Regions from separate parts of the Paenibacillus sp. CMM36 genome, predicted to be linked through region 2. Evidence: predicted binding sites of a transcription regulator. Region 2 holds the regulator's gene; the other holds the start of a gene.
What was found. The regulator NrdR, encoded in region 2, represses ribonucleotide reductase genes. The targets are predictions, from matches to a motif close to AACACNATATATNGTGTT.
Positions count from the first base shown of each region.

Region 1: nrdI (class Ib ribonucleoside-diphosphate reductase assembly flavoprotein NrdI) is a predicted target of NrdR. The motif match lies at 5,197-5,214, and genes of this name have one in related genera.

Region 1 covers NZ_JBSEDY010000001.1:791,733-807,474, forward strand. The annotation lists gene ACWA2B_RS03960 (MFS transporter) at 70-1,320, shown strand; gene nrdF (class 1b ribonucleoside-diphosphate reductase subunit beta) at 1,417-2,382, opposite strand; gene nrdE (class 1b ribonucleoside-diphosphate reductase subunit alpha) at 2,601-4,685, opposite strand; gene nrdI (class Ib ribonucleoside-diphosphate reductase assembly flavoprotein NrdI) at 4,672-5,031, opposite strand; gene ACWA2B_RS03980 (DUF2500 domain-containing protein) at 5,439-5,801, shown strand; gene ACWA2B_RS03985 (GNAT family N-acetyltransferase) at 5,841-6,401, shown strand; gene ACWA2B_RS03990 (MFS transporter) at 6,404-7,597, shown strand; gene ACWA2B_RS03995 (ABC transporter substrate-binding protein) at 7,699-9,390, opposite strand; gene ACWA2B_RS04000 (LacI family DNA-binding transcriptional regulator) at 9,671-10,738, shown strand; gene ACWA2B_RS04005 (beta-mannosidase) at 10,945-13,497, shown strand; partial or broken gene ACWA2B_RS04010 (sugar phosphate isomerase/epimerase) at 13,698-13,995, shown strand; gene ACWA2B_RS04015 (DUF1361 domain-containing protein) at 14,309-15,049, shown strand; gene ACWA2B_RS04020 (YwbE family protein) at 15,113-15,316, shown strand; gene ACWA2B_RS04025 (DUF2238 domain-containing protein) at 15,342-15,742, shown strand, end outside.
Region 2 covers NZ_JBSEDY010000001.1:634,229-649,970, reverse strand. The annotation lists gene ACWA2B_RS03250 (PTS fructose transporter subunit IIABC) at 1-1,515, opposite strand, end outside; gene pfkB (1-phosphofructokinase) at 1,583-2,494, opposite strand; gene ACWA2B_RS03240 (DeoR/GlpR family DNA-binding transcription regulator) at 2,497-3,243, opposite strand; gene ACWA2B_RS03235 (ankyrin repeat domain-containing protein) at 3,651-4,733, opposite strand; gene ACWA2B_RS03230 (Crp/Fnr family transcriptional regulator) at 4,940-5,614, shown strand; gene ACWA2B_RS03225 (DNA alkylation repair protein) at 5,691-6,503, shown strand; gene ACWA2B_RS03220 (DUF4183 domain-containing protein) at 6,592-6,981, shown strand; gene ACWA2B_RS03215 (hypothetical protein) at 7,093-8,229, shown strand; gene ACWA2B_RS03210 (ABC transporter substrate-binding protein) at 8,357-8,908, opposite strand; gene ACWA2B_RS03205 (hypothetical protein) at 8,928-9,266, opposite strand; gene ACWA2B_RS03200 (hypothetical protein) at 9,299-9,478, opposite strand; gene ACWA2B_RS03195 (radical SAM/SPASM domain-containing protein) at 9,713-10,591, opposite strand; gene ACWA2B_RS03190 (helix-turn-helix domain-containing protein) at 10,820-11,575, shown strand; gene ACWA2B_RS03185 (GNAT family N-acetyltransferase) at 11,592-12,242, shown strand; gene ACWA2B_RS03180 (alpha/beta hydrolase family protein) at 12,239-13,243, shown strand; tRNA gene ACWA2B_RS03175 (tRNA-Lys) at 13,401-13,473, opposite strand; tRNA gene ACWA2B_RS03170 (tRNA-Ala) at 13,486-13,561, opposite strand; gene nrdR (transcriptional regulator NrdR) at 13,691-14,158, opposite strand; gene ACWA2B_RS03160 (alpha/beta-type small acid-soluble spore protein) at 14,264-14,488, shown strand; gene ACWA2B_RS03155 (lytic transglycosylase domain-containing protein) at 14,605-15,168, opposite strand; gene coaE (dephospho-CoA kinase) at 15,165-15,742, opposite strand, start outside.

The DNA.
Region 1 (15,742 bases), 160 kb from region 2:
AAGCAAAATTGTGATACGATATTTTTGCTTCCGAGGAAGTGAAAATTAACCTTTAAGGGGAGAAATGAAGTGTTCAAATGTAGATCACACAATGAACAGAACACAGAACAAACCGTAGATAAACACGCTTTAATATTCGGCCTTATCTCTGTATTTCTTTGCGGAATAGGCTTCAGTATCATAATACCTGTCGTCCCATTCTTAGTGCAGCCTTATACAAGCAGTCCGGGAGAACAAGCTATAGTTGTTACGCTGCTGACCTCTGTTTATGCATTCTGCGTGTTTTTTGCGGCTCCCGTACTTGGAGCTTTGAGCGACAAATATGGCCGTCGTCCATTGCTCTTAGTATGCCTTTTGGGTTCCGCAATTGGGTACTTGGTTTTTGGCATAGGAGGAGCTCTATGGGTACTATTTGCTGGGCGCATCATAGAAGGGTTAACAGGCGGGAGCATAAGCACGATCTTCGCCTATTTTGCAGACATCATTCCTCCAGAAGAGAGAACCAAATACTTTGGATGGGTGAGTGCGGTTGTAGGTGTAGGCACTGTCATTGGGCCAACTCTAGGCGGATTACTTGCCAAGTTTGGTTATTCTGTACCCATGTATTTTGGAGCAATCATAACTTTATTGAACGTTGTTTATGGATTCTTTTTTATGCCTGAGAGCCTTGACAAGAAACATAGACTGAAAGAGATTACCTTTGTAAGACTGAATCCATTTACACAGCTTGCAAATCTGCTTTCCATGAAAAACTTAAATAGGTTACTTGTCTCTGCGTTCTTACTTTGGATACCCAACGGATCTTTACAGGCCGTTTTTTCACAATTTACAATGGATACTTTCAGTTGGAGGCCTGCACTAATCGGACTTATGTTTTCAATTATGGGTTTCCAAGACATCATTTCACAAGGTTTCATCATGCCCAAGCTTTTGATAAAACTTAATGATAAACAGATAGCCATTCTTGGAATGGTTTCGGAGATTATAGGTTACAGTCTTATTGCGCTATCTACTTTGTTCTCATTCTATCCTCTTTTTATCGCTGGAATGTTTATATTTGGTTTCGGTGATTCGATCTTTGGACCTTCATTCAACGGGATGCTCTCCAAGTCTGTCGATTCTAGTGAACAAGGAAGGATTCAAGGAGGTAGTCAATCTATTCAGGCTTTAGCAAGAATGATTGGGCCTATTATTGGGGGTCAAATCTATGTATCACTTGGTCATGCCGCACCCGCTTTTATGGGTATAATCCTTATAACAGCGGCAATACCAGTTTTATATAAGCGAACGCATGTAAATGAGGATTTTGCAAAATCCTGAAATATGTAAACTATCTACTTTCTTTAGGCAATAGGGTTTCAGAACTCAGGGACAAGTTCTGAAACCCTATTTGTTTACAGTTTTACGTAATTGTACTTATACGCCAAAATTAAAATCATCATCTGTCAGCGGCTCTACATTCATCGCCCGCACATAGCCGTTTCCTTTTTTAGAAAAGAAATCATGCTGCTTAGTATGGGTGCTGATGCCGTTGAATACAATGGGATTAACTTCTTCTTCTTCAAACAGTGGATCAAAGCCCAAGTTCATCATGGCCTTGTTGGCATTATAGCGCAAAAAGACTTTCACATCGTCTACGAGTCCAATAGGGGTGTAAATTTGCTCGGTGTATTGTTCCTCGTTATTATGCAAGTAGCGCAGCAAGCCTACCAGCGTCTGGTAAAGATCACGTTGTTCTTCCTCGTCCAATTCTGCATAAATCTCCTGTGCCAGTACACCTACGTACACACCGTGAATACTTTCGTCCCGTAAGATCAAATCGATAATTTCTCCACTACATGTCAGCTTGCCCTGGCCCGCCAGATAAAGAGGATAGAAGAAGCCGCTATAAAACAAATAGCTTTCTAACAGCACCGACGCAGCCATCGCGAGATAGAGGTCTTTCGGTGTGTGGATATTCATATAATATTGACGAATGGTTTCTGCTTTGGTTTGGAGATGTGGATTTTCTTCCACCCAGCGGAATACACCGTCAATTTCTTCCGTGGAAGCTAGCGTTGTAAAGATGCTACTGTACGACTTGGCATGGATTTGTTCCATCATCGCCATAAAGCTTAGTACGGCTTTGCGTTGCAGTCCGTCCACATGCTCCATAATTTGCGGCATACCTACACCGCCTTGAATGGTATCCAGCAGTGTTAATCCGCCCAGCACCTTCATGTAGGCTTCTTTTTCGATATCACTGAGGGTTACCCAGGACATTTTATCGTCAGACAACGGGATTTCATCATCCGTCCAAAATTGCATGATGTTCTGGTTCCAGAACATCAGTGTAAAATCATCGTCCGAGCGATTCCAGTTTACGGCTTGTATACCTGTCATTGTTAGCATTCTCCCTTCAGCTTGCGAGATTCCCTAGAAACACACATTGAAATAGTGCAGGCGAATCATCGTATGCTTGACATACGGAAGCTGTATCCGCGAGGGTCTTGTCCAGCCCCGTAAAGGTCTGAACCACACGCTGGATACAGCTTCTAATGCAAAGCATCCATATCTATTTAAAATCTAATTTTTATACTACAGCTTGTTACCATTTATGCTTAGATGGAGCAGGTGAGGCACTCTTCCACAGACAGCTTTTTGGTGCGTGTGTAGTATAACGATTTAAGTCCTTTGTGTGCGGCGTACAGATAGCAACGTGCTAACTGACGCGTAGTCACGTCACTGTTCACATGAAGAACGGTCGAAATTCCTTGGTCCACATGCGGCTGGATTTCTGCAATCAGATCCAGCACTTTGAATTGGTCCATTTGATAAGCGGATTTATAGAAGAACACGTTATCCTTTTGCAAATAAGGCATTGGATAGTAGGTCGTCGAATTGGCATAGGTACGGGTTTCAATCTGCTCAACAATCGGCATAACACTGGATGTTGCATTTTGAATGTACGAAATGCTGGCAGTCGGCGCAATTGCCATACGATAGGCGTGGTACAGGCCATTTTTCATCACATCTGCTTTTAATTTGTCCCAGTCCGCTGTAGTCGGAACATAGATGCCCTTGAATAACTCTTGCACACGTGCAGTTGTTGGACGATAATCTGTGTTCAGGTATCGGTCAAAATATACGCCTGTCGCATAATCCGATTCCTCAAATCCATAAAAGCTTTGTCCAGCCGCTTTCGCGATTTCCATACTCTTTTCGATGGAATGATAGTTCATCGTCATGAAGAAGGTACGGACAAAATCTTTTGCTTCATTGCTTTCATACGCAATTTTGTTCTTGGCAAGGTAGCCGTGCAGATTCATGACACCCAAACCGACGGAATGCATTTCACGGTTCGCTTTCGCAACACCTGGCGCATTAGCTACTTGGGTCATATCGCTGACCGAGGTGAGCGCAATCATACCCTCGTGAACGGATTCGCGGATTTTGCCATGCTCCATCACATTTACAATGTTCAGAGAAGCCAGATTACAGCTCACGTCCCGGCGGATGGTATCCTGTTGGCCGTAATCTGTAATTTCGGAAGTTTCCTGCAACTGGAAGATTTCCGTGCATAGGTTCGACATCTTGACTTGACCCACGTTTTTAAGAGCATGTGCCTGGTTCGCGTTACTTTTGTTCATGATATATGGATAACCAGACTCCAACTGAATCATGGCAATTTTCGTCAGCATGTCACGTGCGCTCATCGCTATTTTTTTCTTCACCCGATCGTCGGCGAGCAGCGTGTCGTACATTTCATCCAAATCCATGTCGTCCAGATGTGTTCCATAGGCTTTGAACACACTGTAAGGAGCAAATACATGCAGCGGTTCATTATCTTGAGCCAGCTTGTAAAAACGGTTTGGCACCAGCAATCCAATCGAAAGTGTCTTAAGACGTACTCTTTCGTCAGCATTGATTTTTTTGCTATCCAGAAACTCCAGCACATCCCATCCGAAAATGTTGTAATAGGCTGCCCCAGAGCCTTTACGTTGCCCCATTTGATCCGCATAAGAGAAGCCGTCTTCCATCAGCTTCAGCACAGGCATAATGCCTTTTGCTGCGCCTTCTACGCCTTTAATCGCTTCGCCGCGTGCCCGCAGCTTCGACAGGTTAACGGCAACACCGCCGCCGATTTTGGACAACTGCATGCAAGTGTTTAGCACATAGTTGATCGAGTTCAGGGAGTCGTCCATTTCGAGCAAGAAGCAGGATACCAATTCCCCACGGCGGCTTTTGCCTGCATTCAGGAACGTTGGTGTCGCTGGCTGGAGACGTTGCTCCATCATCGAGCGGGACAACAGGCGTGCCGTATCCGCGTTACCGCGTCCCAAATGCAGGGCAACCGCGGCAACCCGATCAGGGTAATGTTCCAGATAGACTTTACGGTCATTACTCTTCATTGCATAATCGGTATAAAACTTGGATGCTGCCATATAGGAAGGGAATTTAAAATTATAGCTATGAGTGATATGGAAAATATCATTAATTTCGTCAGCCGTATAGCTGTTGTAGAAATTCTCATAATAATCATTCTCAATCATATACAGCACTTGAGCGGCTGTGTCAGCAAACTTCAAACTCCGTTCCTGAACTTCCTTCATAAATTCTGCTACAGCCTCTTGGTCCTTTTCCAATTGGAAAAAGCCGTCTGTATCGCGTTTCATCAACATGTTGTTCAATTCAATATGCCGCAACTCGGCTCACCTCCTGTTTAAAACGCTCTACATCTCCGAACGTTCCAGATAATTCAAATTTACTAATCACGGGGACATTATAATGATCGGCAATCAAATCCGCACTTTTGGCAAATTTCTCACCCCAGTTACGGTTGCCGCTTGCAGCTACACCAACAAGGTTTTGAGCATTCTTTTTCAAAAAGGAAGATACCCTCTCAGGTATCTGCCCAAACCCAGTTGTATATGTAATAAGTACGTAAGGTTCTTCTATAGTCATTTGCTCCTCGATCTGAACCGCTGGAAGCTTGAGCTTGTTTATAAATCTTTTTACATTGCCGGTCTTGGAATCATATGCAATCAGCATGGTATGCAACCCCCTTAAACATTTAACGAAAAAAGAAAACGGCATTGCCTGGGATCTATTATAGATGGAATCCCTTGCTGGCTGCGCCATTTAAGATTTTTGACTCTATATTTACATGTATTTTCATACCTGTATCTTCAAGATATCGGGCATAAATACGTTTTTTACACTATATTTAGAGTACATTCTCTATTTTATATCTATATATAGTTTTGTCAATCGGTCTAGAGGGGATCAGAGGACCCAGATCGGGTAGAAGTCCAAGCGGGGTGCGGAAAAGAGCGAAAGAACTTTTTTTTCGTAAGTATGTTAAAAAAGTATTGGAGTTTTTGAGGGTGAAGATGTACGATTTGTCAATGGGCAATTGAATGGAAAATTTACATTTTACTGTAGAAAGGATGAAGTGAATGGGAAGTGATTCTATGGAAGTTCAATCGTTTAATACGATCTTTTTTATCGTATTTGGACTCATTGCTTTTGTAATGATTATGGGAATTGTCAAAACGATCGGAGCGGGCCTGTCCAATCAAGCAGCCGAACGGGTACAACGTTCATGTAAGGTTGTGGATAAACGGACGAGAGTGCGTGGGGGATCAGGCGATTTTTCAGCTTCGACCTATTATTATATCACCTTTGAGTTTGACGGGGGTGAGCGTAAGGAGCTGGAGGTGAAGGATAGGGACTTTGGTATGATTGTGATCGGGGATCGTGGGGAGCTTCATTATAAAGGTACACGTTTTCTGGAGTTTGTGAGAGTAATGGAAGCATAAAGGTGCTTAAACAAATACATAATCGGAGGGAAGATTACGATGCCGCATATCATTGGAAAACGAGTTGTATTGAGAGAATACCGTCAAGAGGATATACCAGATATCCGAAAATGGGTCAATGACCCGGAAATCACACGTGGTTTAAGCGACGTGTTTATCTATCCGCATTCACAGGTGAATAGTGAATCTTTTGTACAGATGATGATTGACGGCAACCCCGAGATCAAAGGTTTTGTCATTGCGCATAAAGACACCCTGGATTATATCGGACAATTGGACTTATTTAAAATCAACTGGGTGAATCGGCATGCCACCCTTGGAATTGTGATCGGGCGTGACGGTGATCTGGGCAAAGGTTATGGACGGGAAGCGATCCGGCTGTTACAAAAATTTGCATTTCATACGCTGAACCTACATCGACTGGAGCTGGAGGTCTATGCGTTCAATGAACGTGCACACCGTTGCTATTTGGCCAGCGGCTTCAAGGAGGAAGGGCGGCTGCGGGAAAAGCTATTCAGGGAAGGGCGATACTATGACATTATTCAGATGGGGATTTTGCGAAGTGAATATGAGGCTGCACAGCAATCGACGGAATCCTGAGAGTGCAACCTCATAAGCTATATTACTCCGTCAGCTTTCTTCAATTTTTTATGAGTGAAATCACGGGGACTACGCTCATCCTTTTTTTATTAGCTAAAGGACTTTCTTTGCAGAGTGCGAACTTCTTACTGGTTGTATTCTTTATAAGTATTTTTCTGTTTGAGATACCTACTGGGGCTATTGCAGACAAGTATGGAAGAAAAATCTCTGTTATTTTGGGACTTTGTTGTTTTCTAGCCTATAGTGTATTGTTCGTTTCGACAGATCATATCGGGGTGCTTGTGTTTGCACAAGTCTTTGGAGGTCTGGCTATATGTTTACAATCAGGTTCGTTGGAATCATGGGTTGTGGAAAATAGTGATAAGCCCATGGAAGTTCTTTTTACAACCTCTAACAGTATACAGTACATTTCGGGATTTATTTGTGGTCTGTTGGGGGCCTTCCTCGCAACTTTTAACTATTCACTTCCATGGGCGGCTAGTATTTTATCTATTATTGTATGCATTTTTCTATGTTTCTTTTATATGGATGAGGAGAATGTTGCACATCGAAAGACGTCTACTACTCGTATTAAAACGATTATCAGAGAAAGTGTCCGTATCGGTTTTGAAAATAAGTTTATCTGGATTGTGTTTATGATTGGCTTATTTATCAGCTTTTCGAACTCGGCGGGGAATACATTCCAACAGCCACGTCTGGTTGGCCTTTCTGAACAAGGGATTTGGATTATGGGGTTTATCAAGGCAGGGTATTCACTATGTATGACTTTGGGAAGTTACCTGGTTCGAAAGCTAGGCGCACGATTCAGTGATGTACATATACTCATGTATGCCTGCGGCATGATTGGGATATGGCTCATTTTAGCCGGTGCATTCAACACATTTTATCCTGTACTGCTTACCTTTTTGATCTATGAAATTGGGCGCGGCATGTACCCGGTTGCGAAACAAATTTTTCTGAACAAAAGAATCTCTAATGAGTATCGTTCTACACTACTATCTCTGGATTCTGCGATTTCACAATTAGGCATGTGCATAGGTTTAATCGTGACAGGGACCATCAGTCGTAATTTTACGGATTTGTCTTCCGATCAAACACCTATTCAAATATCTTGGGTGATGTGTGGCGGGATTGCGTTGATTCCTATCATTTTATTGTTTTACGTCAATCGTGTATCAGGGAAAAGTAATTCTTGAAAAGAAAAAGAAACCAAACAGAATATGTAATAATAGTTAATGTAGAAGGGCTGAACAGCATGGTCTGTCAGCCCTGTAATATTTCATTAAAAAGGCAAACCCTATTTTTCGCCGTACCACAGTTTCAGCCGATTTTGAATTAGGCCAGTGTAGATTTCTTCAGCCTTTGGCACACCCGCCTGATCCAGCTCTTGGAGCATGCGGTCATACACAGCGTCGAACTGATCTGGCTTGGCGAGTACGGCCTCAGGAATGCGTTTGCGTACAATGTCCTGCGACTTTTGATAAATAACATTGTAATTCGTATTGGTCGGAACAGGCATGTTGTAGGCAGCCCCCCACTCTTTTACCGGAAAATCTTTTTCGTTCGGGAACAGGTCTTTCCACGTATGGGCTTTGTATGCCTGAAGGGACTCTTTTTCGGCTTGACTATAATTTTCGGTAATCATCTCCGGATAATTGGTTGTGTAATAGTTGCCAGAGGGGTCTTTCACGCTATCGCCATAATGTGGCCCCCATATCCAGTACAAACCGATACCTGACTCTCTGCTAAAAGAAGCGTTATCGGTGTTCTTACGTTGTTGCACATCCGCTGGAATGACTCGTTTGCCGTTCTCTTTGTTGTAATGCTGGCCTTCAATTCCCCAATTGCGTAAAATTTGTCCTTCGTCGGAGGCCAGAAAATCCAGAAACTTGATAGCCCGCACCGGATTTTCACATGAGGTTGTAATTCCGATCCCGGATGCGGTATCGAAGCCAATGGGCTGAAGGGAATGATCCTCGTATTTCTCATTTAAAGTGACTGGAAAATGGGCGTAAGTGAATTCATCCTTACCTGCTGCCTTGAGCGCATTTTCGGCATCTTGATAGTTCCATTCCTGATCAATGAGTCCGATGACACGGCCTGCGGCAATTTTGGACTTGTACTGATCACTTTTTTGCACAAAAGTATCCTTATCCAACAGTCCTTCATTGTACATATGGTTCAACCAACGGAAATATTCACGTTCTTCTGGGCGCTTGTAGTGAAGAATGGCTTTGTGTGTTTTAGGATCAATATAATATTCGCCATCGTCGGGTCCACCTGTAGCAGTAACAGCCGGGTTTGTCACTGTAATTTGAATTTTCCAGTCCTCGGCATCGAGTGATAGGGGGATGGTTCGCTGTCCATTGGTGGTTGGATATTTGGCGACATAATCTTTAAGTGCTTTTTCAAAATCTTGAACGGTGCGGATTTTAGGGTATCCGAGCTTCTTAAGTGCCTGGTGCTGGATTTCGAAGCCGGCTTGTGCATCAAACGCAATGTGATCCACACCCAGATTGGTCGGGATCGTGTAGATGGCTGGATCTTCACTACTATATTTAATACGATTAAAATAGTCTCCATACACTTTCTTAATGTTAGGGCCGTATTTGTCAATGAGGTCGGTTAAGTCAATGAGTGCCCCGGCATCGACTAACTTGCCAATGTCTGATTTAGGGTACACGAGATCTGGATATTCTCCGCTCGCTGCCATTAAAGCAAACTTTTCCTCGCCTCGACCATTGACAGCATGTTCGGCATTTAGCGTAACGCCCGTTTTCTTGATAATTTCCTGTCCGACAGCATCCTTCATGTTGTTCCAGTTAGAGCTGGAATCACCGCCAAAGAAAGTAAATGTAATGGGACTGGTGTCATTAGGATCTTCCTTTTCTGCCTTACCGTCTGTTCCATTCGCACAGCCCGTTGTAACGAGCAGCAGCAAAGACAGGAGTAGAATAGAGCTCTGTCGTACCGACCTGTTCATGAACATTTGCAAATCCCCCTTAATAAGTATGATTTACACAATGTAAGTGCTTTCAATAGTAAATTGTAGGAAATAAAGAACCTCACGTCAAGTCATTTATAATTGTTTGTTATGCAGTTTGTTTTTTTATTAAGCAAACATATTTTAATGAAAAGTGTGGATTTGTGTAAATCCATCGTTTGATGATCTAAAACAAAGTATGCTACGATGGTACCAGTTTATAGGCATACCTGTATATTTAGAAGACTAAGGTAGAAAAAGATTTCGAATAGGGTTGGGTGAGGAGATGCGTGGAAAAGTAACATTACAGGAAATTGCGGATGCGGCGGGTGTTTCAAAGTTTGCTGTTTCGCGTGCACTGTCAGGCAAACCCGGTGTAAGTGAAGAGACGAGGGCGCTGCTGGTTAAGCTTGCTGCCCAGATGGGCTATTTTCGCAGTCATCCCAAAATGACTGGGATAGAGCCTCGGGACACAGATGCCAGAGAATGGTCGGGTACGGTGCTGGTGTTATTTCCAAATATTCGGCACCAGAACAGGGAATCCAGGTACTGGGGACCTGTATTTGAAGGGATTTCCGAGCGTCTGAACCGTAAGGGGATGGATATGATCACGTTAACGGAGCCCTCGACTGAGGATATGTTTTCTCTACTGAACCCGGAGGCGATTAAAGGGATTATCACAGTAGGGACAATTTCAACTTCGTTGTTGCTAAACATTTATCGGATGGGTATTCCGGTCGTCATGGTAGATCATTGGGATTCTGCATTTTTAAGTGATACGGTGTTTACAGATAATCGCACATGCATGAGTGAATTAATGAAGGATTTGCTGTGTAGGGGCTATACCCGCTTTCAGTTTGTGGGTCATATTGATGACGCTCACAGTTTCTACGAACGCTGGGAAGCTTGTCGTTCTACACTGGAAATGAGCGGAGTAGAATTGCGACAAAATAAAGCCCTTCTTCACGGAGGAGCGCAGGCGCTTGCTGAGGAAATGGACAAGTTGTCTGAGGACAAACTGCCTGAGGTTTTTGTATGTGCTAATGATGTGACTGCTGCGCAGGTCGTGGATGTGCTGAAAGAAAAGGGGATTGACGTTCCGAGGCGTTGCGGAGTGACCGGGTTTGACGATACGAATGAACAAATGCCAATTTATGCCACGGTGAGAGTGGATAAGGAATTGCTGGGAATGCGTGCAGTGGACCAATTGTTGTGGCGCATAACGAACCCGAACTCGCCTGTCGAGAAAAAGTTGCTACATGCTGAGCTATTCATACGGGAAGTTCATGCACCCCGGATCAGTCGGGAAAATGATGACCGTGAGCGTCCCATCAGCACAATCACATATAGTTAATGTCCAGATACGTGTGTGACACCATACATCGTGAAGACAAAGGAGGTCGCTTTTAGCCTGTTTGGGGCAGAGGGCGACTTTCATTTTGTATTTTGTCACTTGTTCCAAAAAAAACAATTGACTACTTTGTTAGCTTAATGTTATTTTTGTTATGTTACTGACGAATCCAGATGTTCCCAATCATGCTTATAGGGAGGCTTGTGACGATGGTTAATGTGATAGGGTTGGATGGCTGGAGGTTTAGAGAAGCACAAAGTGATGAGTGGCTCAGCGCGAAAGTGCCGGGTTGTGTGCATACCGATCTTTTACGACATGGCAAAATTCCTGATCCGTTTATGGGTATGAACGAGATGGAGGTACAGTGGATTGATAAGCAGGATTGGATATATGAAGCCCATTTTGAGATAAATGCAGATCAGCTTCAATGTCAATGTGTAGAGTTGGTGTTGGAAGGTCTGGACACATACGCGGATGTAAAAGTGAATGATCAATCTGTCTTGTCAGCCAATAATATGTTTCGAGTATGGAGACGGGATGTGAAGGCATTGGTTCAGCAAGGGGAAAATCGGCTAGAAATCAGTTTTCGTTCTCCGATTGCTGAAGATGTACCCAAGCTGGAAAGCTTAGGTTATGGACTCCCTGCACCCAATGATCAGTCCGAAATAGGTGGTTTGTCCGATAAAAAGGTAAGCGTTTTCGCACGTAAAGCTCCTTACCACTATGGTTGGGATTGGGGACCGAGGCTGGTGACGAGCGGTATCTGGAGAGAGGTTCGGATCGAGGCTTGGTCCGGTCTGATCGTGAGAGACTTGTTTATTCGACAGGACGAAGTGAGTTCGGCAGGGGCTAAACTCATGGCAGTGGTAGAGATCGAAAATGCAGATGAGATTAGAGATGCCGAGTTGCGTATTTCTGCTGACGGCAAAGTGTGGTCCAAGCCAGTTCGGCTGCTGAAGGGGAAGCAGACAGTGGAGCTGGAGCTGGAGATGAAGAAGCCGAAGCTGTGGTGGTGCCGTGGACTGGGGGAGCCGCATCTATATACGTTTGTGGCCGAATTAGTGGAACAAGAACAAGGAGCTGTAATCGCGGAAAAATCAGTAAAAACGGGACTGCGTTCCATCCGTCTTGTACGGGAACGGGATGCAGCAGGAGAGAGCTTTTATTTTGAGCTGAACGGAATTCCGGTGTTTGCAAAAGGGGCTAACCATATTCCGAATGACAGCTTTGTCACTGAAGTTACGATGGAACGATATCGGTATGAAATTGCCAGCGCAGCCGCCTCGAATATGAATATGTTGCGAGTGTGGGGTGGCGGTATATATGAGCAAGACGTATTTTATGAGCTTTGTGATGAATACGGTTTGCTCGTGTGGCAAGATTTTATGTTCGCTTGCAGTATGTACCCAGGCGATGAAGATTTTATAGACAATGTGGCACAGGAAGCCGAGGACAATATCAAGCGGCTGCGTAATCATCCCTGTATTTCCTTATGGTGCGGCAACAATGAGATCGATTCTGCGTGGGCGCATTATGAAGAGAATGGAGGCTGGGGCTGGAAAAAGAACTACACACCTGAGCAACGGGAACGCCTGTGGAATGATTATGAAATGCTCTTTCATCGGATTCTACCGGAGGCGGTACGCACCTGGTCAGCGCAGACAGCATATTGGCCCTCCTCCCCGCTAATTGACCTGACGAGAGATCGGAATCAGCATGCCCATCGGTCTTCAACTGCAGGTGATGTTCATTATTGGGGTGTATGGCACGCGTCTGAGCCGTTTGAGAATTATCATGTACATGTGGGCCGTTTTATGAGTGAATATGGTTTTCAGTCTTTTCCTGAATACAAGTCCGTTCGTACTTATGCGGAAGAGAAGGATTTGGAACTGGAATCTGCGGTGATGCTGGCACATCAGAAGAACGGTGCGGGCAATCGTCTGATTAAAGAATATATGGAGCGGTACATGCGAGAACCAAAGGATTTTACAAGTTTTCTTCCCATGAGCCAAATTTTACAGGCAGAAGCAATGAAAGCAGCTATAGAGGCGCATCGTCGTCACAAGCCTTATTGCATGGGAACATTATACTGGCAAATGAATGATTGCTGGCCCGTTGCCTCCTGGTCGAGTATGGACTATTTTGGTCGTTGGAAAGCGCTCCAATATACGGCTAAGCGTAGCTTTGCCGATGTGTTGTTGAGTGCAACAGATACAGAACAGGGGAATAAGGCACTACATCTGGTCAACGATACACTAGAGCCGATATCAGGTACGCTGCGGCTGACGCTTTTGCATATCCGAAGCAGCCAGGCTGTTCGTGAAGAGAATGTTAAGGTAAAGCAACCAGCAGGTGGTGCAGGAATTGTACATATACTGCCTATCGACAAATGGCTGAGTGGCCTGAACCGTGCGGAGCATATGCTGGTCGCGCGTCTGACGCAGAATGGTGAACAGGTGATCTCCAGTGAAATTTATTTTGCAGACACGAAAGAGATGGATTTACCGCAGGCAAAAATTGAAGTGACAGAGATTCAGGGAAGCGAGGCTAGCAGATTCATGCTGTGTTCGGATGTACTTGCCCGACACGTGTGGCTATCGGCAGAGCAGGAAGGTATTTTCAGCGACAACCATCTGGATCTGGCTCCCGGTATTCCAAAAACAGTGGAATTTTTGGCTTTGCACAACGGTTCATCGGCATTTGTGGCAGCTGCGCCGGGTACATTGACAGTACATTCATTAGTCAATTGGATACAAGGTTAGACAACAGTAAAAGCTTATCCGTCTTTAAGTAGATGATGGATAGGCTTTTTTTTATAATATAAATTTATTTTTGTGATATGTGGAGCGATTTCATAATGTTCATATACATAACAAAAGAAGGCTTGGGAGCTGAGTGATAACAGATCATTTGTAAGAAATTTATCTATTCAGCATCTAACTGTTGGAATATAAAAAAACATATGGGCGGCCGAGAACTTGTAGAGGAAATCCGTCAGTTGGACTTTAGCAGGGTGGAGCTGAATTATAACATTACCCGGGAAATGCTAACGACGATTGAGCCTATGATTGAGCGGGGGAAAATCGGCATATCGAGTGTGTACAATACATTTCCTCATACACCAGATCCGAATTAGCACGAATTCCGTTCTGCTCGGGTTTGACGATGAGACCAAGCGACAACGTGCGATAGAACTGCTGGTGCAATCTGTGGAATATGCGCATCAGTACGGAGCAAAAGCGGGAATTGTGCATCCCGGACGACAGATGGCGAATGGACAGAGCGCAGCAACGGAATTTATAATGCCGTTAGCGGTATTATGCTAATTCATGCTGCCCGAATATTAAAACTACCGGAGCTACGCCTTTACCTGTGAGTGAAGTCTAAAACACAGTAAGCATCTATTTTTCGGGATGGGGTCGATTCCCAAAGAATAGATGTCTTTTTATGTTCATTTATGCAGAGGTGGAGCGCTTCCATTGAGCTTGAAGCCATTGTGGTGTACACTGTCCAGAACAGGTGTAAATTGGAACGTCAGGAAGGCAGGACGGTTACAAGGAGGGAAAGACACGTATGTATGCCCGTTTAAGATCGTTAAATTATCCAGTAAAACTTTATGTTTTTTTAACACTGGCCTTATGCTCCGTAATCAGTACATTGTGGATCATTAACGTGCGACTGCCCTCAGGGGGCCGCCCTTATCTTTTTATTTGGTGGAATATGATGCTGGCCTGGATTCCTATGCTGTTGACGCTGCTGCTTGATGTAGTGTATAGCTCGTGGAGGCGAGGAACGAGGACTTTTTTACTCTGGGTCACGGGGGCGGCATGGCTTTTCTTTTATCCCAATACACCCTATTTGATCACAGATTTGCTGCATGTATTCGCCAGATATCCGTTTCTCGGGGAGCAACGTTTCTGGGGAAATCCGTACTTTTGGAATCATGTATTGGGGATGCTGCTGGTAGCCATACTTGGTCTGACAATGGGATTTGTATCACTTGAATCCGTACGACAGTTGGTACAACGTGCACGTGGTGGGCTTGTTAGTTGGCTGTTTATGATGGCGGTACTCTTGTTGAGCAGCCTGGGTATTTATATTGGCCGTTTCTTTCGAGGGAACACATGGGATATTGTTTCTGCGCCTTCTCAACTGTATGCACAGGTATCTTCCATATGGGCAGACTCCTTGCAACGTACTCATTTTGTGGAGTTTAGCGGGATGGTATTCGTTATTTTGCTCGTCAGCTATGTATCCACGATGTGCGTAGTCTGGATGGGGAACAGCCGCCAGGACGAATGGCGTCGTTGGTGATTTTGTTGTAACTGAGTGGCTGAATATCATCATAAATATAAAAACAAAGGAGGAATAGCTACAATGAACGGACAGAATCGATCCGACATCTGCGCTGGTCTTCAGGTAGATATTGTACTTAAAAAGGATCAGCCTACCGGTAAGTTGACGCGAGGAACGGTGAAAGATATTTTGACCAATTCCCCACGTCATCCGCATGGAATCAAAGTGCGTCTGACAGACGGACAGGTTGGGCGTGTCAAACATATCGTAACGAACGAAGGCTAGAGCTTTGGGCTGAGGAGGAATGACGATGAACCAGGCAACGGCATGGTCTAAAAATGATCGCTACCCGCTTGTTTTACTTGTATTGCTGGCGCTTGCCCTAATTTGGTCTTTGATTCGCCCGGCGGATTATTTTACATGGGTACTGGAAGTTCTCCCAGCAGTTTTAGGAGCTGTACTGCTGGCGGCTCTGTACCGAAGATTTCGGTTTACCAATCTGGTATATACCCTAATCTGGCTGCACGCATTGATCCTGATTGTGGGCGGACATTATACCTATGCCGAAATGCCACTGTTCAACTGGATTCGGGACACGTTCGGACTGGAGCGCAATTATTATGATCGACTTGGGCACTTTGTACAAGGTTTTGTACCCGCACTCATTGTCAGGGAAGTGCTGTTGCGTAAAACGGCCTTGGGAAGCGGGAG
Region 2 (15,742 bases):
GACACCGATCGAAAATGCGTAAGCTGCCTTGTTGAAAGGTCCACCCATGTCAATCGACATCATTCCGCCCAGGATCAGACCCAAAATAACTGCATTACCTGTTCCTAAATTGTTCAGAACGTTGACAAGCCACGTATTAATACCACCGAAAATTGGATCAAACAGGTAGAACATAATCGCGCCTGTAATTAGGAGTCCGAATACCGGGTATAACAAGATTGGTTTTAAACCATCCAGCGTTTTTGGTAGACCTGCAAAAGCTTTACGCAGGAAGATCACCACATAACCAGCCAGAAAACCTGCTGCCAGACCGCCAAGGAAACCTGCATTGGAGTTTACAGCCATCAGACCCCCAACCATACCTGGCATCAGTGCCGGGCGGTCTCCAATACTCATCGCGATAAATCCGGCCAGTATCGGAATCAGGAAGTGGAACGCACCTGTTCCGCCGCCAATCGTTTGTAACAGTTGGAAGAATACATTATCTTCTCCCGCTACCTGTTCAATCAAGAAGGAAATGGCTAGCAAGATCCCCCCGCCTACAACGAATGGTAGCATATGAGAAATACCGTTCATTAAATCCTTGTAGATTTTGCTGCCTACGCTGCTCTTCTCCGCTTTCGACTCTTCAGCGCTGCCTTTACCTTCACTACGATAAATTGGCGCATCGCCGTTCAGCGCTTTGCGGATCAGTTCCTCAGATTTACGAATACCGTCACTTACCGGTCTTTGTAATACAGGTTTACCGTCAAATCTGGCCATTTCAACCTTCTTGTCAGCTGCGACGATTACTCCTTTGGCACGACGAATTTCATCCGCTGTCAGTACGTTTTGTGCGCCTTCCGAGCCATTCGTCTCTACACGGATATTTACACCCATTTCTTTCGCTTTCTTAATAAGAGCATCTTCAGCCATAAACGTGTGTGCAATGCCTGTAGGACAAGCGGTCACTGCAACCACAAACTCGTCAGAATTCGGATTGCCAACGATAACGTCTGGCGTTTGCTGCGCTTTGGCTGCCTCTTTCTTAGCCTCTTTTGCTTTTTTGGCAGCTTCTTCTTCCGCCTGCTTGGTATCAAACAACACAGATACTTCATCCGGTGTTTGCGTTTTCATAAGGTTCCCGATAAAATCGGTATCAATTAAGAGCCGGGAAAGGGCTGCCAATGTGCGAAGATGCGTATTTGCTGCTCCCTCTGGAGCCGCAATCATAAAGAACACTTTTGCCGGCTCACCGTCCAACGATTCGAATTCTACGCCTTTACTGCTTTTGGCGAAAACGACAGTCGCTTCATTCACAGCTTTGGTCTTGGCATGCGGCATCGCAATGCCGCCGCCGATTCCAGTGCTGGACTCTGCTTCACGTTTGTAAATCATTTCTTTAAACAAGGCACGGTCATTAATACGTCCACTTGCTTCGAGACTAGCGATGAGCTCCTCAATCGCCTCGTCCTTTGTCGTCGCCTGCAGGTCCATGATCATCGTTTCTTTAATCATCAGGTCTGTTATTCTCATTTTTCACACTCTCCTAAGTTCGGTCAGCGTGTCGATACACGCATAATAAGCTCATGATGCAGCCGGATTACCGTTTTGAAATCGTGACTTGCGGCCGTAATTGTTCAATTTTCTCTCTAGTAGCCAGATCATCGGAAAACGCAGTTGCGCTTCCGGATGCCACTCCTGCACGGAATGCTTCGATCGGATCGCCATGAAGAGCCAGCGTACCCACGAATCCAGCAATCATTGAATCACCTGCGCCTACAGAATTTTTAACCGTTCCTGCTGGTACATTTGCGTGATACACTTCATCTGCCGTAATGAACAAAGCCCCTTCTCCTGCCATGGAAATCAGTACATTTTTTGCACCTGCTTCCAGCAGCTTACGACCGTAAGTGACGATCTCCTCCTTTGAGTGAATAGTTACGCCAAACAACTCAGCCAACTCGTGGTGATTTGGCTTGATGAGCAGCGGTTTATGAACCAGTGCCTTCATCAGCGCCTCACCTGTGGTGTCGATGACGAATTCAGCCCCAGTTTGCTGGCATACGCTAATCAGCCGATCATAGAAGTCTCCTCCAAGTGACGGCGGGATACTTCCCGACAAGACGACAATGTCATTTTTCTGGAGTGCGGCCAGCTTTTGCACCAACGCATCGGCCTCTTGCTCACGAATCACAGGTCCCAAACCGTTAATTTCCGTTTCATCGCCATGCTTGAGTTTAATGTTAATCCGTGTGTCATCTTCGATCATTACAAAATCAGTTTTAATGGATTCTTCCCGCAATGTATCGTCGATAAACCTGCCTGTGAATCCTCCTAGAAAGCCGATCGCCGTGCTATCTGCTCCCAGCTGGTTTAGTACACGTGATACATTAATTCCTTTACCACCTGGCAATTTCAAATCACGTTTCATCCGGTTCAAATCACCAAGCTTCAAATCGTCAACTTCCACGATATAATCAATGGAAGGGTTCAGCGTTACTGTATATATCATTGTTATCCCTCGATTATCTTAGTTTTCTGAGCGATGGATCGGCGTGAGCGTTCTGGCATCGATTCGGTAATAAGTATAGCTTCCTTGAGCTCGAACAGTTTGGCGAAGGTTACTTCTCCAATTTTGCTGGAATCGGCCAACACATACGTTTTGCCTGACAACTGATGGGCTCGCCGCTTGATTAGCGCCTCTTCAGGATCAGGAGTTGTATACCCCATTTCCATATCCACCCCGTTCGTTCCTAAAAAGCACTTGTCGAATCGAAAATTGTCTAAATTTTGTAGGGCAATACTGCCAATTACGGCTTTGGTATGAATTTTCATCATCCCTCCCAGTAGATAGCTTCTGATTCTTTTACTTACCAGTGCTTCTACGTGGGATAGACCATTCGTCACGACCGTCACGTCTTTAGCTTCAATGTAAGGAATCATCGCCATCGTTGTTGTTCCCGCATCCAGATAAATACATTCGCCATCCAAAATTTCTTTGGCTGCCATGCGGGCGACTGCGTTTTTTTGTTGAACGTTTTTGAATGTTTTTTCTTCCATGCCAGGTTCCTGACTTTTCTGATTCAGTAAGGTTGCCCCACCATGAATCCGTTTTAGCAACTGACGGCCCTCAAGATCTATCAAATCGCGCCGAATTGTTGATTCAGAAGCTCCCAACAGATCAGCCAATTCCTGCAACTTTACAACACCACGTTCTTGTAAGCGCTGTATTATTAACTTGTATCTTTCTTCCGTCAGCATCTTCATTCCCCCAACTGTTTATATCGTACCACAAACCTAATAAAAAACAATCATTTTTCTCCAAAAAGATTCAAAAAAATTCATTCCAACTTCATTTTTTTACAAAATGGTGAATTCCCGCTCTAATCGACATGATTGCGTTTACATTTTAAAGAAAATTCATCTACTTTTATGTAAATTCATTCTTCTTACATAGGAATTCAGCAGTAAACGTTCAAAAACGTTCTAAAGCTTCCATCAGTACTATTTTACCATTATGCGCACAATTCGTCCCAATTTCCCTGAAACCTCATTCAGCTCATACGTAACCATTCCTGATGAGCATTAGGCACCTGTGTACACTAGCGCTGTATTTTAAAATAACAAGAGCCATGACTGCGTGCATACCGCATTCATGGCTCACCTTGTTATGATACATATTCACCCTCAATAATCTTCTCCAGATAATCTTCCGGCTGTGCAAGAAACTCAGCAAAGCTGCACACATCCGCATATTCCTGATGCTCCTCGTCATAATAACCCAGGCACTTCTGCTTTGGATTCCACACCAATATAATATCCGAGTAATTATCTACGTTTAGAGACAGACGCAACAGCTTTTGCCGACCTACCTTCATCTCAACCGTATCGATAATTGAAAAGAACTCAACAAATTGAATATCAAGATCATTTTCTGGCAGGTTCACACGGAGTTGATTCCCTGTCAGAAAGGCTATTAAATCCTTCGGAAGCTTGTAGCTTTTCAAAGCATGTCGTTTATTTTCCAGATTATGAAATGCCGGAGGCTCTACAGACTTTAAATACTCAGCCATTTCTACGTTTTTATTACTTAGTGCAATTGTATATGCCCGTTCTCCATCTTTTTCTGCCAGCGTCACATCAGCGCCTAGTTGAACCAAATACTTCACCATCGAAAAATCGTTGTTGCGCGCCGCCACTGTCAAAGGCGTGGCTTTATATGGATATACCATATTAGGGGCATTGAAATTAATATCTACGCCATGTTCCAATAGTAAAGCTACTGTTTTCAAGTCATGCTCACTAACTGCGTTGCGGAGTGTTGCTCCAGCATGCTGCTTCATATCGAGGCCCAGCTCATGGATAAGCAGCATATTACTTTTGTTACCGTAGTAGGCTTGCTCATAAGCACCAGATTTGACATGATTTTTACCGTCCTGCTTGGCGCCATGGGCGACCACATAACGGACAACCTCTTCGGTACCATAGCGAACAGCCGTCAGGAATGCGGGATTATCCTTTACATTAAGTTGAACCCCCTCATCGACCAGTAGCTTCAAGACTTCCATTTGCCCAGTTATGAGTGTAATATCCAGTGGACTTAATGTCGTATATTTGCTGAGTACGATCCCTTGTTCTATATCCCAGCCTTCGGTCAGCGCCTGGCGTAAAGCGGATATATTGCCTTGAACGATATGCATCGCTATCTCAGGAAGAACCTTGAAATTGCCTACATCTTTTAATTTAATCATGGTTATTACCTCACTCTTTATGTATCTACTATTAATCATGTATATCTATTTTATACCAACCTCTCTTTTATATAAATCCAACAGATTCCCCAAAATTCATTATTCACTCTATCGCAAACAAGTGAGTAATAGAGGTCAAAATACCTTATAGAAGCTATAATTGTATTATGATTCTGTATACCCTGTGCAACCGAAAAGGAGAACATATGAATAGCATTCAATATTTGTCCCAATTTAATTTGCTTCATAGTCTCTCATTAGAAGATTTAATTGAAATGGATCAAATGACCTCCATTACGACTATACCGAAAAAAAACTTTATACAAACTCCAGAGACCTTTTCCGAGGGACTTTATTTTGTGAAAAAGGGCAAAGTACGTCTATATAAGCTAAATGCTGACGGGAAGCAATTTACTTTGGATATCCTCCGCGAGGGAAATGTATTTGGTGAAATGGATATGATTTCACTAGGAACAAGGGAGATGTATATAGAAACGATAGAAGAATGCGATATCTGCCGTATGGACAAAGACCGATTCGAGCATTTTTTAATAGAACATCCCAGGTTCATGATGAACATGATCAAGGTGTTAAGTGACCGAATTTCAGGAATGAGCAGTCTGGCCCAGCATTTAGCTTTGGGAAATTTACAGGATAAAATTTTGTATATTCTTCTGAAATTGTCCGATCAGTTCGCCCTCCAAAGCCGTGATGAGTATTGCAAAATCAATTTCCCTCTCTCTCATCAAGAAATTGCGAATCTGGTCGGGGCCACCCGTGAGGCTGTAACAGCTGCTCTTCAGGAGCTTGTCAAAGAAAAGGTCATTAAAACCGGCTTTAAGACGGTTTACATCCATCGCGAAAAGTTAGTGAAGTTGTAAACTACATTACATCTATACTCCACCCCAAAAAAGTATCGTATACCTATCAGACAATTTACGATATGGAGTGGATGAAATGTTACAACGAAAAGGTGCTCGCAAAGGGGCAGATATTCCTAGTGATGTGCTTCAGCTGCTACAGCAAGGGCGGCTTCAGACGGCGAATCTCACCGAATGGCTGGCTGTCGATCATGTTGTACTATTGCAAAATACTCTTGATGAATTTGACTTGCAGCAATCATTCGATGTCTTCCTGACCGAATTGAATGAGCTGAAGGAAAAGAAGATCATGAAAATGATACCCGCAATCGCGCGAGCGTGGCTTCATGTGTTTGAGCAACAAGCGATAGAAGAACGTATTCGCATCTTTGATGCGATGGCCTCGCATCTTTCAGACAGCATTCGCTGCTGGGCTGCCTACATCATCGGGGTTGATCCCTGTTTAAGTGTAGAGGAAAAATTGGCTGGCATTCGCCCCTTTGCAGCGGATTCCCATTTCGGAGTACGTGAAATAGCCTGGATGGCCGTGAGAGAATCCATATCCTTGCAACTGCTTGAAGGGCTTGCCCTGTTAGACAGTTGGGTGCGAGATGAGGATGCTAACATACGTCGTTTTGCCATTGAATTAACCCGGCCACAAGGCGTTTGGGCCAAGCACATCCCTGAACTAAAAGAACATCCCGAGTTGGCTCTTCCTCTCTTGAAGGCTGTTCAGTCCGATCCGGTCAAATATGTCCAGGACTCCGTTGGCAATTGGTTGAATGATGCCAGCAAAACCAACCCGGAATGGGTTCTTCAAGTTTGTAATGCATGGCTGATGGCTTCGGATACTAAAGAAACGAAGCGAATAGTAACCCGTGCCCAAAGAAGCTTGAACAAAGAGAAATAATTATAAGACTCCTCCCCATCCAATCCATATCTAGAATATTCACATAAACTATGATATTTATCTGGAGTATTGGGAATGAGGAATTCCTATGTCTATTATTCGAATCTATCTGGAAGCAGACAGTATCGTATCTGGAAACATTGCTATCACAACAAGTATCAATGTCACTCCAGTGGTTAATCGTTACACAGCTATTGTCGTGCTTGGTAATATATTTGGTGGAGTGACCACTATCCCAGCACAATATTTCATGAATGATAGTGGTACTTCAGTCGCGACAAACAGTCTTGTTGTTCCGACCAGTAGCGGATACTACAATGTATTTGTAAATGGGACGTTGCAGCGAGGCGGCTTAACAACGCTTTCTGCTACAAACCTAATTATAAATACAGGCCTGATTGTTGGCGCGACAGTAGTCGTTGAAGTTATTAATTTCAACTCTAGTGCCTCCTCAACCTCTGTCAACAATGTTCAGTAACGACTACCATAAGCGACTGAGCTACGTAAAACAGGACAAACGCCTCTTTTTTATAATTTTATAAAAGGGTAAAATTTCCTTTGTAAATATGAAACAGAGGGAGTTATTTCCATGAAATTCAATTTTGCGCATTTCCGATTTTATGTTATTGCACTGATCGCAGTGCTCATGCTTACCAGCTGCACCTCAAAAAATGCTGCAACTGCAGTCCAAACAAATTCTGATGTAGACAATGCGACTCATAGTACAACAGTTGTAGACAAAGAAAGTCAGCCTGTTCTACCCGTCACAGAGTCGCTGCCTCATACCGTTACCTCGGATAAGGATCTTGTGGCTCTTACCATTCCCGCTGGCTGGCGTAAATTTAAACAGGGACAACTGGATTCGGTGCTTAGTGTTTGTGACAAAGAAAAAAAGAATGTAGGTCTGGTTTTCCGTGTCCCCAAGTCAGCTTTTGCAAATAATATGACGCTCGACGAATTCGTACAGCAACGTGAAGAAATCTCCGCATTGGGCCTAGAAAACTTTAAGGCTGTGGATACTACCCCAATCCAGATTGATTCCACAACCGCGAGAACAGCCGATTATAGCGGGAAATACAATGGCCAACAGGTCTATTACTTCAGTGCCATGTTAGAGAGTAAGCAGCACTATCTTCAAGTATTAATCTATTCAAGGGGAGGCTCTGCAGTAGAACAACATCACGAATTTGCAACTATAGCCAGCTCCTTGAAAGTCTTAAGCGACTCACAAGTTAAGCCAGACCTTCGCTCAACAACTATTTTGAAAACATTTAAAAGTGAAGATGCCACGCAACAAATTCGTCTCCCTTATATATGGAAGACTGGTTTAATTCTTAATCCAGATGCGCTAATTCAAGCTTGGTATGAAAAAAACGATGCATACATGACGATCATCAAGGATTGGAAATCTGAACTGCCGTATGAGAAATCCTCAATGATCACATTAAAAGATTACGCTGAGTTTTCAGCTCAATTAGTACTCAAAAGGTCTGGAAAAGGGATTATTTCGACAGGACCAGTAAAGGTCAATATAAACGGGAATCAAGGCTTGCAATACGAAGTATGGGTAGAGAGTGATAAAGTAAAAATTGTATATCTAATCACTTATTTGGAACATTCCGACTCATTCTCTCAAATTATTTTTTGGACGAGAGCTGATTATTACGATAATCAAAAATCTGAATTTCAAAGATACACCAAAACATACAGAGAAGAAGAAATATAGACATGATAAAATCCGCCAAACACTTAGGAATCTTTGTGTTAAGCGGATTTTGTCTATATGACTATCACAGCTTGAAATTCTAAAAGCTTCCCCTTGTTTAGATAGGAGATGTTACTTGTACATCCTTTTATTTTTTGTGGGCTAATAAGAGATTAACTATGGTATCCAGCTGAAGGCCTTTCCATAGCTCACTATGCAGAATCTGATTAGCCCCTTCATCTTCTGAACCGTATACAAAGATGTGATCTCCCATATACTCGGGTAAAACCTCAAGTGAAATATTTTCAAATCCTTCTTTCATATTCAATGCCTTCTTGGTAGGTGGCAGCTTTAGCATCTGATAAATGGTCGGACTTCCGTAATTGCCGCCTTTCGCTGCCAAAACATATATCGATTTATTGGCGACTTGTACAATTGAAACCGTCTCTCCGTCCTTAACGATACCTTGAATTTTCGTTCTGGCCTCTGCAGCTTTCTTCTCGTATTCAGTAATCCACTGCTCGGCTTCTTTCTGCTTGCCAAAGATTTCACTGATTCTACGGAATTTATCCAGTGCTTGAACTGCCGCTTGTCCATCGCTGTTGGATGTTGTCGCTGTATGATTAGCCTTCGTTTGCGAACTTCCATTTGTATTCGTCGGAGCCGAGCAAGCTCCCAGCATCAATGATAAACACAGCATAATCATCATGGCCGTTATTTTAACTCTTCCGTGCATGAGCCTGCGATACAAGGTCGGGCTTAAGAGGTTCGATGCCCTGCCAATACAACTGCTGCAACAACTCGTATACAAATTGATGAAACAAGGCTTTAACATGCAGTTTGCCAAGTCCAGAAGCTCCACGCCATTCTTGCTCCAACAGCTTCACTTTCTCGTACAGGGACAGCGGGTAATGTGGTGCGAAAGCATACTGATTCTGAAAGGGATTTTCCTTTTCCAGCAATTGTGCTATCTCTTTGCGATCAGGCAGGGCCAACGTCGCCCTGTACAAAATGATGTAATATTCAAGCACATCCTCCGCCAGGATACTCAGGCACATTCCTTTTCCGCCATGCAGTACATGGAAACGCTCTATCCTGTGAATACTGTATCCAACCGTACCCGTGCGCTTCCACGCACGGCATATAAGAACGCACTGGCAGGAAGTCGATAGGCTCGAAGCTCCTCTCCTTTTTCGATCTTCCTATGACGAACATCCACCACCTGTATAAAAACATGATTCCACAGCAAAATGTGATCGTTCAACTTCATTACTACCGCTCAGCCCCCATCCAAACCGTTCCTTCAATTCTTATTCCGTCCTATCAGAATTAAATTTATTATAATTGATAATCATTCTCACAAGCAATCGAATATATCCAACTTCCTCTGAACAGTTTAAAACCATTAATTATGTATATATCAAAATATAAGTAAAAAAGCCCTGCAAAAGGGCTATCTTTCTTGCGATTCATTCTACTGTCGATTAAAGCTCTACCTGTATGACTATGTTCCAAATCGTTTGCGGTACCCGCATTTTCGGCATAACTCTTCTACCGCTTCTCTTTTGGAGAACCCGAAGTACAGACGATTTGCACGCTCCCCTTCCACAATGTCGGAAAAAGATTGCTCATGCACGTTACCTAAATTAATGACACCTTCTCCATCCAGACAGCAAGGGACCACCGTTCCATCCACCAATATCGCTGCTTGGCTACGGAGTGCATGGCAAAAGCCTTTTCCGTCATCTTCCGGGGCACTGAGGCTCGGCCATTCAAATTCGTGGTCCTGATTCAAATAAACGTTTGGTGCAATTTTGACCCCACTACCCGGTATCACCTTTTCCTCAATCCGATAGTCCAGTCCAAACTCTTGCTCCAGTCGTTCAAGTGTTTCCCGGTTGCGCTGACGCTGCACATTAGTCAAATTATCTTCAGTCAAGTTCCAGAGACGGAACGAAATAATGACATTGTGTTTCACCGCTTCTCTTACAAACGTGAAGATATTACCCAAATATCCTTCTCGATCCACGGAGCCTTCATGTCCGTCAAAACTATGGAGAGAGAAGTTCATCTGACGCAGCGCTGGTTGCCCAAGCAGCTTATGTTCGGTCTTCGGCAGCAAGGTACCATTAGTGGTAATATTGACCTTTAAGCCTTTCTCATGAGCACTTTCCAGTAAAAGATCAATTTTCGGATGGAGCAACGGCTCTCCTTTTACATGCAAATAGATATAATCTGTATGTGGTTTGACCTGATCAAGCACATTTCGAAAAACTTCCGGATCAATAAATTTTTTGACACGCTGTGTTTGAGGACAAAAGCTGCATGCGAGATTGCAAATGCTCGTTATCTCAATGTATACCTTTTTAAAAGTTTTCAACATGATTTCCCCATTCTAACCTTCATCCTGAGCATCTTGTTTATGCTCACTAATCTTATGATTATAACGGGTTATTACCGACAGGTAAACTCTCCAGTCTCCCCCTTGGTGTGGGCATCAAATGCTCGACACCTACGCCTATCCAAGATTTGTTTGATATTTTCTATTGACCCTAGGTCTGACCTAAGGTTTATAGTGGAGTTATTCAAATATCAGTAAGGAGTCCTCTCATTGAAAGAACACATTACGATCAGCCAGCTTGCTCAGCTTATGAATGTATCTGTACATCAACTGCGATATTTTGAAGAAAAGGGAATCCTCTATCCATCACATACTGAAGAAAATCAATATCGGATGTACGGGCTTCATGAGATTTATCAGCTATCGCATATTTTATTACTACGTAAATTAAATGTCCCTGTCGGTCAGATTCAAGAATGTATGACTTCCTATGCTGCCGATGATTATAACCAGCTTTTAGAGCATTCGTTGCAAAAAGTACAAGCTGAAATAGCTAACTTAAAGATGCATGAACAGTTTATTCACAAAGTGTTAGAAGAATATAATAATCGGACCCAGCAGGGCGATGAGTATCAAGTCAAACGATTAGGTCCCCGTCATTTAAAGCTATGGTTTGCATTAGAGAATGGTCAAGAGTTCACTGCCGGAAACCTATTTGAACACCGCCCTGCCCCACCTCGATTATTTGAAAATGACATGCATTACTTGCCTGATGCTGGACAGTTGAAGCTGTGTTATGAAACGGCGGATGTGGCTGACTATATTCTGGAAGAAGGCAACTATCTTTATAAGCATCTTTCCGTCATTGAAGAACCTGAGATTGATTATGAGATCAAACAAATGGAACGATATGTAGCTCATCACCAATATAACTGCCAAAGCAAGATCATTCTAGTAGAAAAATCTTATCTTTCGATGTTCGACAACAACAAGCTACAATATGAAATTCAAGTCAAAGTAGAATAAATCTTGGAGGTGTTACATGAGTGCAAAATCTTTTGACATTGTTGCATACCAGAAACAAGACCATGAAGCTGTTTGCAGTCTTTTAGTCGAATCGTTTAAAGCACAATTCCAATCTCTTGTTACACTAGAGGATCAAGCTACACAGCAGTTGTTAATGCAGGTTTGGGTTCAAAATCCTTATTCTACATCTATGAAACAATTTGTAGCCAAAGAAAACGAAGAAGTTATCGGTGTTCTTTCCCTTAAATGGAAACCCTCCTACTCTTCACTTCCTGAAACAAACCCCATTTCTTTGACTCCGCTCCTAAAGCAGTTTGGTTGTTTCAATGTATTTAAATTTTTGGCAGGTATGCATGCGCTAGAGTATACCCCTGCTGCAAATGAGTGTTACATTGATCATTTGGCGATTCGTTCAAGTCATCGTAATCAGGGAATAGGACGCCATCTTGTAGCTTTCGCACAGCAATTTTCGGTTGAATCTGGTTTTCATGCATTGACGCTTCACGTAGCGCATAAGAACCAAGGGGCTATCCGTTTGTATCACCAACTGGCGTTTGAAGTAAAACAATCCAAATATAATGGGTTACGGCATTTTTGGTTCAAGGAGCCTGTATGGCATCTGATGAGTTGGCAAGAGAACCTGCATTCGAGGAGAGAGCATCATTGAAAAAAACACTCAAGCTTACTTTTGGTATTGCGGCAGCTCTGGCTGTTGCCTTGGTACTCATTGTTCTATATCAAAATTCCTACAAGATGACAGAAGAAAAAATACAAATCACGACACCTAAAGGGCTGTTAACAGGTACATTAACTTTGCCTAAAAACTACTCGGGAAAAATTGGATTGGTTATTTTTGTCCATGGGGATGGTCCTATTAATGACACCTATGATGATGGATACAAACCACTGTGGGAAAAGTTCGCTTCCAAGGGTTATGCCTCCTTGTCACTGAATAAGCCCGGTATTAACAGCGCTCCTGGCAATTGGCTCGCCCAAAGCATGGAGGACCGCGCACAGGAGATCCGATATGCAATAGACTGGGCAAGAAGCTTACCTATGATTGATAAGCAAAAAATCGGCCTATGGGGAGCCAGTCAAGCAGGATGGGTCATTCCGAAGATCGTTAAAGAGGAGCATGATATTGCATTCAGCATCCTTGTATCGCCTGCCGTGAACTGGATTTCCCAAGGACAATTTAATACCAGAAAAGAACTGGAGCGAGAAGGAGTTACTCCGCAAGAAATTCAAAAGACATTGAACTACGATCAAGAGATTCTACAGTTACTGAAAAGACAGGCTTCTTATGAAGAATATCTAAGCATAGCCGATCCTGACGATATGATTTCCAAAGAAAGATGGAGCTTTATACGCAAAAATTTTCTGTCTGATTCCACCGAAGAATTAAGTCACTTCCATTCTCCTGTACTCTTGGTTCTGGCTGGAAAAGATATTAATGTTGATGTAAAGGATACCGAGCGAGTCTATCACCAGAAAATCCCCGCAGAGCTACTGTCCGTGATTCATTTACCTGAAGCCGACCACTCCATGATGGATGAAAAAATCGCGCGTTCAAAATCTCTAACTTTTTTAACAGCCGTATTCGCCCCAAGAAAATTGGTGAATGACGAGTATCTCGAAATCCTTGCCAATTATGTAAGTGAGCGTTAAACAATGATGTTTTTTCCAAACTTCTTTTGAATATGCTAGGATCTGTTTTCTGTGCATTCAGTTACGCGCTCATTCAACTCATAACTGTTCTCGGTTAGACTGGGAATAGATCTATAAACAACAAAAAAACGGCATCTCTGCCGTTTTTCTAAAAGGATGGACTCTCAGGGACTCGAACCCTGGACCAATTGATTAAGAGTCAACTGCTCTACCAACTGAGCTAAGAGTCCATAATAAAAGTTTGGTGGAGCCTAGGGGGATCGAACCCCTGACCTCATCGCTGCCAGCGATGCGCTCTCCCAGCTGAGCTAAGGCCCCATCATAAGCAAGTTTTATCAACGTTTCAAGCGACTTCTATATCATATAAAATATTTAACCCTGTGTCAATACTTTTATAAAAAAATATAATTTTCTCCCTTCATGGCCCAGAAAAGATACAGTCAGCGATCAGTCGCTGGCTGTATCTTTAGATAACAGTGTTTTCAGTTCCTTCATAAACATATTGATGTCTTTAAACTGACGATAGACGGACGCAAAACGTACGTAGGCGACTTCATCCACTGGGTAGAGCTGTTCCATGACCAGCTCACCAATCTGCTGGCTATCCACTTCTGTGGCTGCTGTGTTGCGGATAGCATTCTCCACCTGGGATACGATCATATCCAGTTGCTCGACGGATACTGGACGCTTCTCGCAGGCTCGAATGAGACCGCGCAGCATTTTATCACGACTAAACTCTTCACGGCTGCCGTCTTTTTTGATGACCATGAGAGGGGTTTCCTCCACCATTTCAAAGGTGGTAAAACGCCTGGCACACTGCTCACATTCACGGCGGCGACGGATGGACTTGTTATCATTCGCAGGTCGCGAATCCAGCACTTTCGTGCCATTGTAGGCACAATACGGACATTTCATAATCTCACCACTTTCTTTTTCCAATAAATTCCCGAAGACTTTTAGTAATAATTTTGTCAAAACAGATCATAATATGTTTACCATATCGCGAGGAGGTGAACAACAATGGCACAAGGAAACAATGGCAACTCCAACAATCTGGTAGTCAGCAGATCCTCCGGCGCTCTGGAGCAAATGAAATTTGAAATCGCTCAAGAGTTGGGTATCAGCATTCCTCAAGATGGATACCAAGGTAATATGACTTCCTATGAGAACGGTTCGATCGGGGGCTACATCACAAAACGCCTCGTAACGATCGCCGAACAACAATTGGCAGGTCAATACCAATAATCGCGGTAATAATGCAAAAATAACAAGAAAAAGTGTCTGGATGGGCTGGTAAAAACAGCCTGTCCAACGCTTTTTTCATTTTAAAGCGAAAAGCTCATCATGTCATTAACTTGGATTTAAAAATCATTATAAATTTTCGTGTATTGCCTGTAGTAATAAATGACCCGCTGTACATAATGTCGTGTTTCACCAAAAGGGATTTGCTTGATGGACTCTTCTTTTCCATCCCACACTCCCTTATCCAGCCACTCTTGAACTTTACCCGGCCCTGCATTGTAAGCAGCTACGATTGCTACAGGATTATCCTGAAACTTTATGGATAGGTTATGCAAATACCAGGTTCCCAGCTCAATATTGGTGCCAGGCTCGTGCTTGACACTGTCCAGCGGAACCTTTTGAATCTGGGCGCTGTCCATAATCCAATTTGCCGTATTCGGCATAATCTGCATCAGCCCTAGCGCCCCCTTATGTGACTGCTTACTGGTTTTAAAATTGGTTTCTACACGGATAATAGACGCCACCAAAAATGGGTCTACTTCATACGTCTGTGAATACTGCCGAATCTCATCCTTATATTGAATTGGATAGAACCAAGACATCCAATTTGAATTAAGGAATAGAATCAGGACAAACCCGACAAACAAAATGAGCAGGACTCTTTTCTTTCGCAAAATATTCATGCAAGTCCCTTCCGCTGCCAAAATTGATCAATTTGTCGCTTCGTCTCAGTCTGTGTTCCGCTATTATCAATAACGATATCGGCTAAGCTTTTCTTTTGCTCAATATCCATTTGTGCGGACAGCCGAAGTCCAGCTTGCTCCTCCGTCAGACCGTCTCTGAGCACCAGACGCTGGAGCTGAATATCACGTGGTACGTACACAACCATAATTTCCTCGTACAAGCTCTCAAGCCCCGACTCGTACAGTAACGGAATATCTGCCAAAACAAGCTTGTTCGGCTGTTCCCGTTCGAATGCTTCCATGCGCATACGCATTTCCTCACGAATAGCAGGATGTGTAATATCGTTAAGTGCCTGCCGCTGGGCAGGGTCTCCGAATACAATCTCTCCCAGCTTTTTGCGATGCAGAGTTCCGTCACTGTTCACTATAGCTTGTCCAAAATGCTGTATGACCGCCGCCAACACCGGATGCCCCGGAAGCATCACTTCCCGGGCAATGGCATCTGCGTCGATCAGCAGCGCACCTTTGGCGACCAAAAGAGCCGACACGGTGCTTTTTCCGGTAGCAATACCTC